2 regions of the Streptomyces sp. NPDC107559 genome follow, and region 2 is predicted to be linked to the other one. Evidence: riboswitches for the same ligand, from Rfam matches in the RefSeq annotation. Region 2 holds a riboswitch; the other holds the start of a gene.
The links. Region 2 has a riboswitch for cobalamin ahead of ACZ7OY_RS20260 (prenyltransferase/squalene oxidase repeat-containing protein). Riboswitches for the same ligand answer to the same signal wherever they lie in the genome.

Region 1: another riboswitch for cobalamin. It lies ahead of ACZ7OY_RS32155 (CbtB domain-containing protein); the one in region 2 lies ahead of ACZ7OY_RS20260 (prenyltransferase/squalene oxidase repeat-containing protein).

Annotation. Positions count from the first base shown of each region.
Region 1 is NZ_JBVKBD010000014.1:19,801-28,726, reverse strand. Features, by position in the region: gene ACZ7OY_RS32175 (hypothetical protein) at 1-1,272, shown strand, start outside; gene ACZ7OY_RS32170 (COG4705 family protein) at 1,293-2,099, opposite strand; gene ACZ7OY_RS32165 (BlaI/MecI/CopY family transcriptional regulator) at 2,234-2,617, opposite strand; gene ACZ7OY_RS32160 (lysylphosphatidylglycerol synthase domain-containing protein) at 2,792-3,730, shown strand; cobalamin riboswitch at 3,790-3,943, shown strand; gene ACZ7OY_RS32155 (CbtB domain-containing protein) at 3,979-4,200, shown strand; gene ACZ7OY_RS32150 (CbtA family protein) at 4,220-4,975, shown strand; gene ACZ7OY_RS32145 (histidine phosphatase family protein) at 5,042-5,635, opposite strand; gene ACZ7OY_RS32140 (TIGR03767 family metallophosphoesterase) at 5,991-8,843, shown strand.
Region 2 is NZ_JBVKBD010000006.1:226,211-230,109, reverse strand. Features, by position in the region: gene ACZ7OY_RS20270 (CbtA family protein) at 1-663, shown strand, start outside; gene ACZ7OY_RS20265 (hypothetical protein) at 828-1,181, shown strand; gene ACZ7OY_RS20260 (prenyltransferase/squalene oxidase repeat-containing protein) at 1,356-2,834, opposite strand; cobalamin riboswitch at 2,937-3,061, opposite strand; partial or broken gene ACZ7OY_RS20255 (prenyltransferase/squalene oxidase repeat-containing protein) at 3,230-3,781, opposite strand.

The DNA.
Region 1 (8,926 bases), on a different contig from region 2:
GGCGGTCCGGTCGGGCGGGGGACCGGCACGGCGGCGGTCCGGTCGCCGGATCCCGCCGATCCGTACGCCGGTGCCCACCACCCCACGTTCCCGGGGGCACGGCGGCCGGACACGGGGACCACCGGCGGCCCCGGCCCGGCCCACGGGACCGACGGATACGCCGGGCCCGACGACGTATCCGGTCCCGGTGCGGACGCAGGACCGTACCGGGACCAGCTGTACGGGCATCAGCGTGAGCGACGGCCGCGCATCCAGCCGCATTCCCCGCCCGCGACGGGCCGTACCCGGTCCACACCCGCTCAGGAGCCGACGTCCGCCACGGCACCGCCGTCGTCCCGGCCGGTGCCGTCCGCCCGCCCGGCGACGGATGCCACCCGGCCCGCGCACACCCGGCAGCAGTCGTACACCGAGCCCCAACCGCTCACCCAGCCGCACCCGCGACCCCGCGGTCCGGTACGGGCGGAGGGACCGCAGCAGGCGACCCCGGAGCAGTCCCCGGCGCACTCGCCGGACGGGCGGCCGCCCTGGCCGACCGGGTATCACTGGGCGCTGCCCGAACTGCCGACCAGAGGTGTGCGCCTGGCGCGCAGGCTCGGCCTCGGCCGCCGGCGGCACGAATCGCGGACGTCGTCGTCGAGTGGCCGCGACCGGATGCCCGACAGCGAACTGCTCGAACGCCTCGCCAAGCAGGACGTCCCGCGGGAGGAGGCCGACCTCATGCTCGCCGCGCTGGCGGTCAAGGCGGGCCGGCGCACCCTGCGGGAGGCGGACCGGGTCTGCCGCCGCCTGCTGAAGCACAAGCTGTTCCTGCGCCACCGCCGTACCGCCGCCGCCGGGGAACCGGGCGAACACGAAGACCACCTCACGGCGGAGACAGCCGTCTGGCTGCTCCACTGGGCCGTCCTCCCGTACGCCGGACACCGGGGCATCCAGGACAGCCTGGTGGTCCTGTTCCGCCGGCTGTGCGAACAGGGCGGCCCGGTGGAGCACCGCTTCCTGGAACTGCTGCTCGACTCCCCTGTCCACGGCATGCCGAAGCTGCCGGACCAGGTCTGGTACGAACTGGTCCGGCACCTGCGCAAGGCCCCCGGCGAGACGTCGCGGGAGGCCGCCCACCAGTCGTCCGGGCCGCCCGCGCCGGTCGTGGCGCGTCGTACGCCCACCGGTGACGGACACCGGGCGGACTCGTCCGACGACCGGTGGCTGATCTGCTTCCTCGCCGTGAGCTGCGTGGCCGTCGTGCTTCTGCTGCTGCTCATCGACCGATGGTGAGCCGGCCGTGGGCGGTGCGATCAGAACGCGCGGGACGAGCCCGGTGCGACGTCCGTGTCGCGCCGGGTGACGGCGAGGTAGCCGACGAACCCGATGATCGCGACCGTCCAGGCGAGGGTGACCGGCGCCAGCCCGAGCCCGAGGCCGCCGCGGGTACGGCCGAGCGCCATCCAGTCGGCGAGGGAGGCACCCAGGGGCCGGGTGACGACGTACGCCGTCCAGAAGGCGGCCACCGCGCCCAGGGCGCCGAAGCGATGGGCCAGAGCGGGCACGCAGATCGCGGCGGCGAAGAGGACGACCGAGCCCAGGTAGCCGAAGCCGGTGGTCGCGGTGAGGTCACCCGCGGCGGTGCCGAGGGCGAAGGTGGCGAGCACGGCCGCCCAGTAGAACGCCTCGCGACGGCGGGTGCCGATGCTGTGGATGGACAGCGTCCGCTCGCTCGCGTACCAGAGGACGAAGACCATGGCCAGCACGGCGAGGAAGGCGGGGGTCGAGACCGCGTACGGCACGCCGAGGCCGACGTGCAGCACGTCGGCGGCCATGGTGCCGAACACGCTGACCATGACGACGGCCGTCCAGTACGCCCAGGCGACGTAACGGCGGAGCGCGAACTGCACGGCGAGGGAGGCCACCAGGGCGAGCCCGCCGAGCCCGACCGCGGGGACCGGGCCGAGCAGCCGCGCGAGGAGGTCCGACGCCGTCTCCCCCATGCCGGTGGTCAGCACCTTGATGATCCAGAAGTAGACGGTCACCTCCGGCACCTTGTTCGCCATCCGATGTACGGGCGGTATGCGGGGCCGGTCGTCGAGGATGTGCTCTGCGGTCATGATCCGCACCCTGGCACCCCGATCCTGAACGCATCCTGAACGGCCTTCCGCGTAGGGATCCGGCCCCGCGCAGGGGGAGTCAGGAGGAGATCAGGAGGCGCTCAGGAGGTGCTCGGACGGAGCTCAGACGGAGTTCAGGGGGAGCTCTCCCCGAGCAGTTCCCGCAGTACGCGCTCCTCGGCCGGGCTCAGCCCGGTCACGAAGTGCTGGAGAGCGGCGACCGGGTCCGGGCCGCGGTCGAGGGCGTCGCGCATCGCCGCGGCGGTCAGCTCGGCCGCGTCGCGCGTGGGCCGGTAGGCACCGCGCCGCCCGTCGGCGTCCCGCAGCACGAGTCCCTTGTCGTACAGGCGCTTGAGGATGGTGTGGACGGTGTTGTAGGCGAGGTCGCCGCCGAGCTCCGCCTGGATCTCGGCCGGGGTCCGGGGCCGTTCCGCCGCCCACAGGGCCGCCAGGACCGCGCCCTCCAATTCGCCCGCACTGCGCCGTCCGGGTCTCTTGTGTGGGCCGGTGCCAGCCATGTCGGCCACCTTACCGAGACGCGCGGATATCTTCTCACCTGCCTTTAACCCTACAAAATGTAGGGTGCGGTGCGACCCTACGGACTGTAGGGGAGTCGATCCCGTGGCGCGCTACGACGAGAGGTGCACGATGGCCGACGGCTCTCCCTTCGTCCGGCGCGCGCGAGGACCGGCGTGACCGCGACCGACCTGCCGGTGGCCGCGGGCCGACGCCGGTACTGGCAGCTGGGGGTCACGCTCGCGGTACTCCTGGCCGCCTGCGGGTTCCTCGTCTCGCACCGGGACGTCCTGGACAGCGGGGCGGACCGGCTCGCCGCCGCCGACCGCGCATGGCTGCTGCTCGCCTGCGTCGCCGCCGTGTCGACCTGGGTGTGCGCGGCTGTCGTCCAGCAGGGCGCGGTCGCCGAACGGTTGCCGCGGCGACGGCTCGTGGCCGCGCAGTTCGCCGCGTCCGCCGCCAACCATCTCCTGCCGGCCGGGGCCGGGGCGACCCTGGTCAACCTGCGCTTCCTGACCCGGTGCGGACTGTCCACGGCCCGTTCGGCGACCGCGCTCGCGGTGAAGGCGGCGGCGGGCGGGCTGGTCCGCTGCGCACTGGGCCTGACCCTGCTGCTGACCTCGCCCGACACCGTACGGGTGCCGGCCCGGGTGCCGCAGGGGCTGGTACTGCTGCTGCCGGTGGCGGCCGGGACCGTGGTGGTGGCCGTCGCGGCGAGCCCACGGCTGCGGCGCGCCGCGGGCCGGGCCCTCGCCGAGGTGCGGGCGGTGCACCGGTGCCGGGCGCGGGCCTGGGCGCTGTGGGGCGGCTCGGCCGCGTTCGTGCTGCTGCACGCCGGGGTGGTCGTCGCCGTCGTCCACGCGCTCGGCCTCGGGCTGTCCACGGGCCGTGTGGTCATGGCGTACCTCGTCGCCAGCGGCGCGGCGGTGCTGCTGCCCACGCCGGGCGGTCTCGGTTCCCTGGACGCCGCGCTCGCCCTGGCGCTCACCGCGGACGGGGCGCCGGGCCAGGCGGCGATCTCGGCCGTCCTCGGCTACCGCCTGCTCACCGCATGGCTGCCGATGGCCCCGGGGCTGCTGGTCCTCCTCCTGCTCGCACGACGCTCGGTGCTCTGAGGACGCCCGTGATCCCGTGCCCAACAGGGCGCGGGATCACCCCTGCTGACGCGCTATTGGCCCTGCATACGTCACACGGTACTGTCGTGCTGATACGACGACGGGATCACGGAAGCCGGTGAGAATCCGGCACGGTCGCGCCACTGTGGACGATGCCTCCTCGACGGGAGCGCATCGCGAGTCAGACCCGGGGCCGTCGTCCTGTGCACCACCGAGATGGGACGCGAACTCCCAGAGGAGGCCCTGCCATGGCGCAGCACGTCGCTCAGCCGACCGCCACCACCCCCGTTGTCACCGGCAAGCTGCCGCTGAAGGACATTGCCCCCTGGGCGGTCTTCTTCGGCATTCTGATGCTGGTCCTGCTGTACTTCGTCGGCGCCGAGCAGGGCGCCACCTCCGTCGTCTCCGGCGAGGACGTCCACGAGTGGGTGCACGACGCCCGCCACCTGCTCGGCTTCCCCTGCCACTGACGAGGGGCACCGAACTCCCGTGAACTCCGCAACAGTCAGAAACCTGCTCGTGCGGGGCATGCTCGCCGGCCTCGCGGCCGGCCTGCTCGCCCTGGTCGTCGCCTACTTCCTCGGTGAGCCGAGCGTGGACAGCGCGATCGGCTTCGAGGAGGCGCACGCGCACGCCCACGAGCACGAGGTCGAACTCGTCTCCCGCAGCCTCCAGTCCACCGCCGGCCTCGCCACCGGCGTGCTGATCTACGGAGTGGCGTTCGGCGGCATCGCCGCTCTCGCCTTCTGCTTCGCCCTCGGGCGCGTCGGCCGCTTCAGCCCCCGCGCCACCGCGCTGCTGCTGTCGGGCACCGCGCTGCTCGCCGTCTACGTCGTGCCGTTCCTGAAGTACCCGGCCAACCCGCCGTCGGTCGGCGACGCCGACACCATCGGCAGGCGCACCACGCTGTACTTCCTGATGATGGTGCTCAGCGTGCTCCTCGCGGTCGCCGCGGTGATCGCGGGCAAGCGGCTCGCGCCGAGACTGGGCACCTGGTACGCCACCGTGGTCGCCGTCCTCGGCTTCATCGCCGTGATCGTCCTGGCGTACGCGTTCCTGCCCGTCGTCAACGAGGTCCCGGCGGACTTCCCGGCCACCCTGCTGTGGCGGTTCCGGCTCTCCGCCCTCGCCATGCAGGCCACGCTGTGGGCGGGCTTCGGCCTCGTCTTCGGCGAACTGGCCGAGCGGCTGCTGCACCCGAAACCCGTGAGGGTCCCATCGGGTTCGGCGGTGGCCGCCCCGTAGCGATCCCGTCGTCACGCCGAGAGGGCCCGCGGAACCGTCCGCGGGCCCTCTCGGCGTCCGGTGCGGTCAGTCCTCCGTGTCGGCGGAGGTCGCCGGACCGAGCGGCCTGCCGAGCCGGAGGTTCCAGCGGTGCGCACGTCCGGTGAGCTCGGTCGCCGTCAGCGGCGGCACGTCGAGGCGCCAGAAGGCGGCCTCGGGAGCGGCCAGCGCATGGATCACCGCGGCCCGTACGATCTCCGGCTCCACCACGGCCAGCACTCTGCCGTCGTGCCCCGCCGACGCCTCCAGCCAGCGGGCGACCCGCTCGCACACCTCCCGCACCGACTCCCCGCCGTGCGGAGCGGCCGCCGGGTCGGACAGCCAGCGTGCCAGTTCCGCCGGCTCCGCGGCGGCTACCTCGTCCAGGGCCAGGCCGCGCCACCGTCCCATGTCCCCGCCCGCGAGCGCCGGTTCGCCGGTCGGGTCGAGACCCAGTTCCGCGGCCGTCTGGCGGCAGCGCACGCTCGGCGAGGCGAGGACCCGGACGGCCGGCGGCAGCGAACCGGCCGCCGCCCGGGCCCGCGCCGCGCCGTGGTCGTCGATCGGGTCACCGTCGTCGAAGCGAGCCCGGCGCATCGACGCACTCGTCGCGGGCGTGATGAAGGTGACACGGCTCGTCACGGGGTCGCTCCTCCGGTACGGACCCCGGACCGCCGGTCCGGGGCCCATGAGCGTATCCGGCTCGGCGTCCTCGTACGCGAACAGTCGCGCGGGAAGGCGATCGAGGTGCCGTGGAGACGGTCGCGGTGAGTGGCGCGTGGGCCGCCTCACCTTTTTGCCCTTATGCGCGCGCCGCCGGACGGTGCGCATCCTCATGAGTTCGAGTTGCGGAGCGCCATCCATGTCGCTGAACACCCTGCCCGCCACCCAGGGACTGCACCTCGTCGGCGGCCGCCGGCGGTCCCGTGGAACGAGGCGGAACGGGATGGAACGCCGGGAGAGGGAGACGAGTTCGACCTTTCCTGGGAGACATGGCGTGGGCATCTCGCGAAGAAGGCTACTGACGACGACCGGAGCGGGTGTGGTGGCGGCGGCCATCGACGCGGGCGGTTTCCGCGCCGCCGCCGAGGCCGCCACCTCGATCGCCGCGGGACAGGCGGCGGCCGCCTCCGCGGCGGACGCACGGGTGCCCACCACGTGGGACCAGACGGTGCAGCGGGCGAGCTACGCCCAGGGCACGGGCTACCAGCGGCTCGTCGCCGGACCGGGGGAGCCGCACACCATCCGCACCGACCTGTGGAACCGCTTCGGCCCCCCGACCCTGGCGCTGGCGGCGTTCGCACAGATGACCGACCTGCACATCGTGGACGACCAGTCGCCCGCCCGCCTGGAGTTCATGGACCGGTACGCCGACGCCGGTGCCCCGCACTACGCCTCGTACCCCACCGATTCGGCCTACCGGGGCCACGAGTTCCTGTCGACACAGGTCGTCGACGCGATGTGCCAGGCCATCGCCGGGATCGGCAAGGGCCCGCGGAGCAGGAAGCCGCTCCAGTTCACCATCGTCACCGGCGACGCCATCGACAACTGCCAGCACAACGAGAACCGCTGGTACATCGACCTGCTCGACGGCGGCCAGACCATCGTCCCGGACTCCGGCCGCATCGGCCTGGACCAGAGCTTCGCCGGCGGCGCCCTGACCGGCGGCGGCACCACGGACGACCACTACTACTACCCCTCGGTGCCCCCGCAGCAGGTGCCGGGCAACCGGTACACCGGCACGTCGGGACTCGGATTCCCCTACGTCCCGGGCCTGCTGGACGCGAGCGGCGTGGTGGGCGCGGCCCGCCGGCCGTTCGTCTCGCACGGCCTCGGCATGCCCTGGTACGCGGCGTACGGCAACCACGACGGCCTGTGGCAGGGCAACGAGCCCATCGACAACAACCTCGTCGACGTGCAGGGCATGACGGTCGGCTCGACCAAGACCACCGGCACCTCGGCCGACCTGCCGGACGACTACGACGACCTCGGCACCTTCGGCAAGCTGATGGTCGCCTGGGAGCTGGAGGGCACCCGGGTCGCCGCCGACCCCAACCGGCGGCTGCTCAGCCGCAAGGCGTTCATCCAGGACCACTTCAACACCGCGGGCCTGCCGGTCGGGCACGGCTTCCAGGGCGTCGGGATCGACAAGGCCTACTACGCCGTCCCGTCCGCGCCCGGCGACCTGATCCGCTACATCACCCTCGACTCGACGAACACCAACACCGACGGCTTCGGCTCGGGGGCCGCGGGCGGATCGATCGACACCGACCAGCTCAACTGGCTGGAACAGCAGCTCAGGGCCAACAGCTCCCGCTACATCGACACCAACAACCACGTCGTCACCCAGAGCGGTGTGCAGGACAGGATGTTCGTCCTCTTCTGCCACCACACGCTGGCCACCATGGACAACCTCGACGACGGCATCCTCGGCGGCATCTTCGGGGACCGGCACACCGGCGACGAGCTCAAGGCGCTGCTGCTGCGCTACCCGAACGTGATCGCGATGGTCAACGGACACACCCACGCCAACAAGATCGTCCCGCATCCGACGCCCGCGGGCAGCCCGATCTACGGCGGCTTCTGGGAGATCTCCACGGCCTCGCACATCGACTGGCCGATCCAGAGCCGCATCATCGAGATCATGGCGAGCCCCGACGCGCAGAACGCGGGCGAGTTCGGCTCCGCCGCCGGACCGGCCACCCTCTCGATCTTCACCACCATGGTCGACCCCGCCGCGCCCCTCTCCTTCGGCGGCGACATCAGCACCCCCGCTCAACTGGCGTCCCTGGCACGGGAGCTGGCCACCAACGACCCGCAGGAGGTGAGCCGCGGCATCACCAACCGCATGGGCGGCAACCAGGACCGCAACGCCCAGCTGCTGCTGCCGGCCCCCTTCCCGCTGCACGCCCCGCACCCGCTCGGCTCCCCGATCGCCGCGGCCCGCAACAAGGACGGACGGCTGGAGCTGTTCGGCACGGACGCGCAGGGCAATCTGTGGAACACCGGTCAGCAGACCGTCGGCGGAAGCCTCCAGCCCTGGACCAAGCTCGCCACCGGCCCCGGCTGGCAGTCCGTCACCGCGAGCACCCACCAGGACGGCCGGGTCGAGCTGTTCGCCCTCGACCAGAACGGCTCCGTGAACCGCCGCGCGCAGACCGGCCCGGGCAGCAGCAGCTACACGGCACCCCAGCAGTTCGACTCAGCCTTCACCTCGGCCACCGCGGTCCAGGACCAGTGGGGCGGCATGCAGGTCTACGCGACCCGCAGCGACAACGGCATCCGCCACCGCTGGCAGGACTTCCTCAACGACGACACCGCCTCCAACGGCTGGTTCACCCCCTGGACCCAGCTCGGCGGCACCGCCGTGCAACTCGCCGTCGAGACCGGTTCCGACGGGCGTGCCGTGCTGGTCGCCATCAAGGAGGACGGCCTGATCATCCAGCGGAGGATGAACGTCGCCAACGCGCAGACGGAGAGCGAGTGGGGCGGGGTGCAGCCGGTCGACGGCATCCTCGACTCCGTCGACATGGCCCGCAACGCCGACGGGCGCCTGGCGATCTTCGGCACCAATGTCGACGGGATGCTCTGGCGCCGCTTCGAGACCGCCCCCGCCGCCGGCACCTGGCAGTCCTGGGCCCAGATACCGACGCAGTCCGGCGGCGTCACGCTGCGGATGCGCCACGTCGCCGCCGAACGGAACGGGGCCGGGCAGATCGAGCTGTTCGCCGTCGACGACACGGGCACGCTCTACCGCTGCACCCAGACCGCCCCCAGCGGCACGACCTGGTCGGCCTGGGAGTCCTGCCAGATCCAGCTCCGTTCCACGCACACCTCCGCCGGGCTCTGACCGCCCCGGCGGTACCGGATCCGTCCCATTGCCCCACCTGAACGCAGGTGTCGGCCCCGCCGCCCGACAGCGGGGCCGACACC
Region 2 (3,899 bases):
GAGCCGAACGTCGACAGCGCCATCGGCTTCGAGGAGGCCCACTCCCACGCACACGGGCACGAGGTCGAACTCGTCTCCCGCAGCCTCCAGTCCACCGCCGGCCTCGCCACCGGCGTACTCGTCTACGGCATCGCCTTCGGCGGCATCGCGGCGCTCGCCTACTGCTTCGCACTCGGCCGCGTCGGCCGGTTCGGGGCACGGGCGACCGCCCTCCTGCTCTCGGGCTGCGCGCTGCTCGCCGTGTACGTCGTGCCGTTCCTGAAGTACCCGGCCAACCCGCCGTCGGTCGGCGACCCCGACACCATCGGCAAGCGGACGACCCTGTACTTCCTGATGATGGTCCTCAGCGTGCTTCTGGCCGTCGGTGCCACCATTCTCGGCAAGCGACTCGCCCCGAGTCTGGGCAACTGGAACGCGGCGGTCGTCGCGGTCGTAGCCTTCGCCGTCGTCATCGGCCTGGCCTACGCGTTCCTGCCCGTCATCAACGAGGTCCCCAAGGACTTCCCGGCCACCCTGCTCTGGCGCTTCCGCCTCTCCGCGCTCGCCATGCAGGCCGTCCTGTGGGGCGGATTCGGTCTCGTCTTCGGCGAGTTGGCCGAACGTCTGCTGGAGCCCAAGCCCGTGGCAGTCGCGTCCACCCGGACGGTTCCGGCCGCGAACTGATCACTTCAGGACACAAGCAGGACACAGGAGGGCCTCTCGGAACCATCCGGGGGCCCTCCCGCGTTTTCTGGGTACCGACACCATCGGACGACGGAGGCGCATCGGCGCATCTTCGTCCCCATTCCAGCCGACGTGACCACCGAGGCGAGGAGCGGAAGACCCCAGTGGCCAGACAACCCCAGCCCCGCCACATCACCCTCGGCGGCCGCGAGGCCGTCGCCCTGACCGTCAAGGAGTTCGAGCAACTGATGGCCAGCCGACGGCAGATCGGCGGCCAGAGCGCCCGCGTGCGGGTGCTCGCGGATCAGGCGAAGCGGACCGAGCAGTTGCTGCATGACCTGGAGTCGCTCGTCGAGGCGGCGCAGGACGTGTGCCCCGAGCGGGCGGACACGGTGGCCCGGGCGTGTGGTGAGCCCCGCCCCGGCACCGAGGCCTCCGAGTACGAGGGCGCGGAGACCCGCTGCCTGCGCTGTGCGGTCGCGGCTCTGGTGCGTCGGCACCGCGACTCTGCTTGCTGAGACGCCCGCACCGACCGGCGGCCGGGCTCGCACCGGATGACAGGATCGCCCGGGACTGGCACCGCGCCGTAGGCAGACCCGCCGAAACCACGGTCACGGGGGTGCGGGACTCCACCGCGCAGCGCACATTCGTGCGCCGCCGGCGGCGACGGCCAGCCAGCCGCCCGCCGGTTGTCAGCGGTGCCGTGCGTCGCCCGCGCGACGGCGCCTGGTCGTGGCGACGGCAGCACCTCCGGCTGCCATGAGCGCTGCGGTCAGGATCGCCCCCGTGCGCATATCGCCTCCCGTCGAAGCCAGTTGGCCGTCGACGGTGGTGTCGTTCGCGCCCGGGCCGAGAGGCACGGACGAGGCAGACGTCTCCGTCGCGTCGGATCCGTCCGGAACGGTGCTGATGCTCGGCACGGCCGTCGAGTCGGGCGACGACGTCGCCGTCGGCGAAGGTGACGGTGAGACGAAGGAGGACGACGACGGAGTGGGTGAAGGACTCGACCCGGACGACGGGGTGGTCGACGGGTCCGTCACGGTACCGAGCGCCAGTGTTCCGAAGGAGATACCGGTGGCGCCGCCGAGCGCCTGAGTAGAGGCACGAACATCGGAGCCTTGCTGGGCATCGGCGGCGACGTTGAACCCGCCGTCCTTGTTCTGCTGGCTCGCGAGGAAGGCGAGTGCCTTGGTGATGTGCGTCTTGTACGTTTCCGCGTCGAGGCTGAGCCCCTGGACGGCGAGCGCCGCCGAGTTGGTGGAGTCACCGGCCGCGCCGGGGAACCCGCCGTCCGTCTTCTGCTGCTTCGCTATCCAGGCGATGCCCTTGGCGACGGCGGCCGAGTCGGCTCCGTCGGGAGCGAGCGACAGGGCCATCAGCGCCATCGCCGTGGAGTCCACGTCCGAGTCGTGCGTCGAGGGGATGAGGCTCGGCCAGGAGCCGTTGTCGTTCTGGAGACCCTTCAAGTAAGCGATGGGTGCGACCGCGTTGGCCGTGTCGCCGGCCCGTAGCTGCGCCATGATCCCCAGTGCCTGGGAGAACACGGACGGCGCGTAGGTGTACGACCCGGGAGCCGCGCACGAGGTGTCCGCGCCGGTAGTGGCCTCAGTGCAGATCGCCTTGTCCAGGGCGGCGATCAGATCGTGACCGCCGAACGCACGGGGATCCTTGCCAGCCACCTCGGCGAGCAGCGCCTCCTTGCCGATCGAACCGCCACTCGCATAAGGCGTTCCGATTCCGGTCCAGTCGTTGATCGAGCGGCCGGTCTCGTCCGTCTTCTGCTGGTCGAGGAAGTTCACGATCTTCGTCAGTGCCGCGTCGTTCGTCCGCATCGCGGCCAGCGCGTAGGCGCCGTCGATGGTGAGACCGAAGTCGGCGAACCCACCGCCGAAGGGCGCATAGTAGTGTCCGTCGATCAGTTGGGCCGGAGCGACAAGGTAGGCCGTTCCCTTCTTCAAGTCGGGCACGGCAGGACGTGCCGTGGCCGTGTGGAGCTTCGTGTCCGCCGTGGCGGAGACCGAGGGAGAAGTGGTCGCGCCGGCCGTCTCGGCATGGGCGGGCAGAACTGCCGCCCAGAGTGAGACGCCGAGAGTGGAGAGCAGGAGGAACGCGGTGGCGGAGGCCGCTGCCCTTCTGCTTTCGGGCTGGTACCCGCTGGGAACAGAGTTCACGATGACCCCTTCGGTCGATCGCGAGCGACGCGTGCGCGGAGGCGAAGGCGCGGCAGGTGATCCGGCGGCCCGCTCCACACCGCAGACCTCGACGGTGTTGGATCGTGTAACGGTTTCAACGCAGGTGATCCGGCTCGCCCGTCTGTCGACGGGCCCACGGTTGCGGGTCAGCGCCGGAGTTCGACCGGCTTCCCCTGATCGCTGAAACGAAAAGCAGGATATGACACCACGCCCATCGGCCCACGTCAACGCACCACCGTGAGTGACCGTCAGCGAGGTGAGGCTTCGGGAACGCTGCTGGGCAGCACGGCGCGTCGTCAGCCAACGCGCAGGTGGCCGAGGGTGGCACGCCCGGGACTTGGCCCGGGTCCGCCACCCTCGGCGTTCTGTCACTGAGCGCGGACGGAGGCCGGGGTGAACTTGGGCTTCCCGGTGGTCCCGTCGATGCTGGTCGAGCCGTAGACCCAGGCCTCGACCTCCCCGGCCTTCGGCTTGTCTCCCATGGCGCCGAGCGGGCTGTAGGTCCAGGTGGTCTGTCCGGCGGGGGCGATCCAGTACGACCAGTAGGCGGAGGCCGGAGGCGTGCGCACACAGGCGTCCTGTGTCGGAGTCGGGTACTGAGTGCCGCTGTTGAAACCGGAGTTGCCGATGCGGCAGATGAAAGCGGGCCCGTCGTGCTGCGTTCCCGCGGTCGTGAAGCCGCCGTTGTGCAGCAGGTTGTACCCCGTCGTGGGGCTGGCGTCGCACCCACGCACCACGGAGCCACCCCAGGGAGCGAAGTCGACCGCGACGATCGCGCCCTTGGTCGGTGTGCAACTGGCCAGCGGGTCGGCGGACGCGGGCGAGGCGGCGGTCACGGTGACGCCCGTGGCGGCCATGGCCAGCGCGGCGGCGACCAGCGTGCGGGAAGCCGTACGTCCGGTGGTGGGACGCTTGGTGGAGTTCATCAGCGGAGCCTTCCGTGTCGGCCGTCGGCGACAAAGGAGCGGGAAGGCAGCACGCAGCAGGCAGCACGGCAACCGGTCCGCACCGCAGTCCACGACGGCGCTTGAATGGGACTTCAGT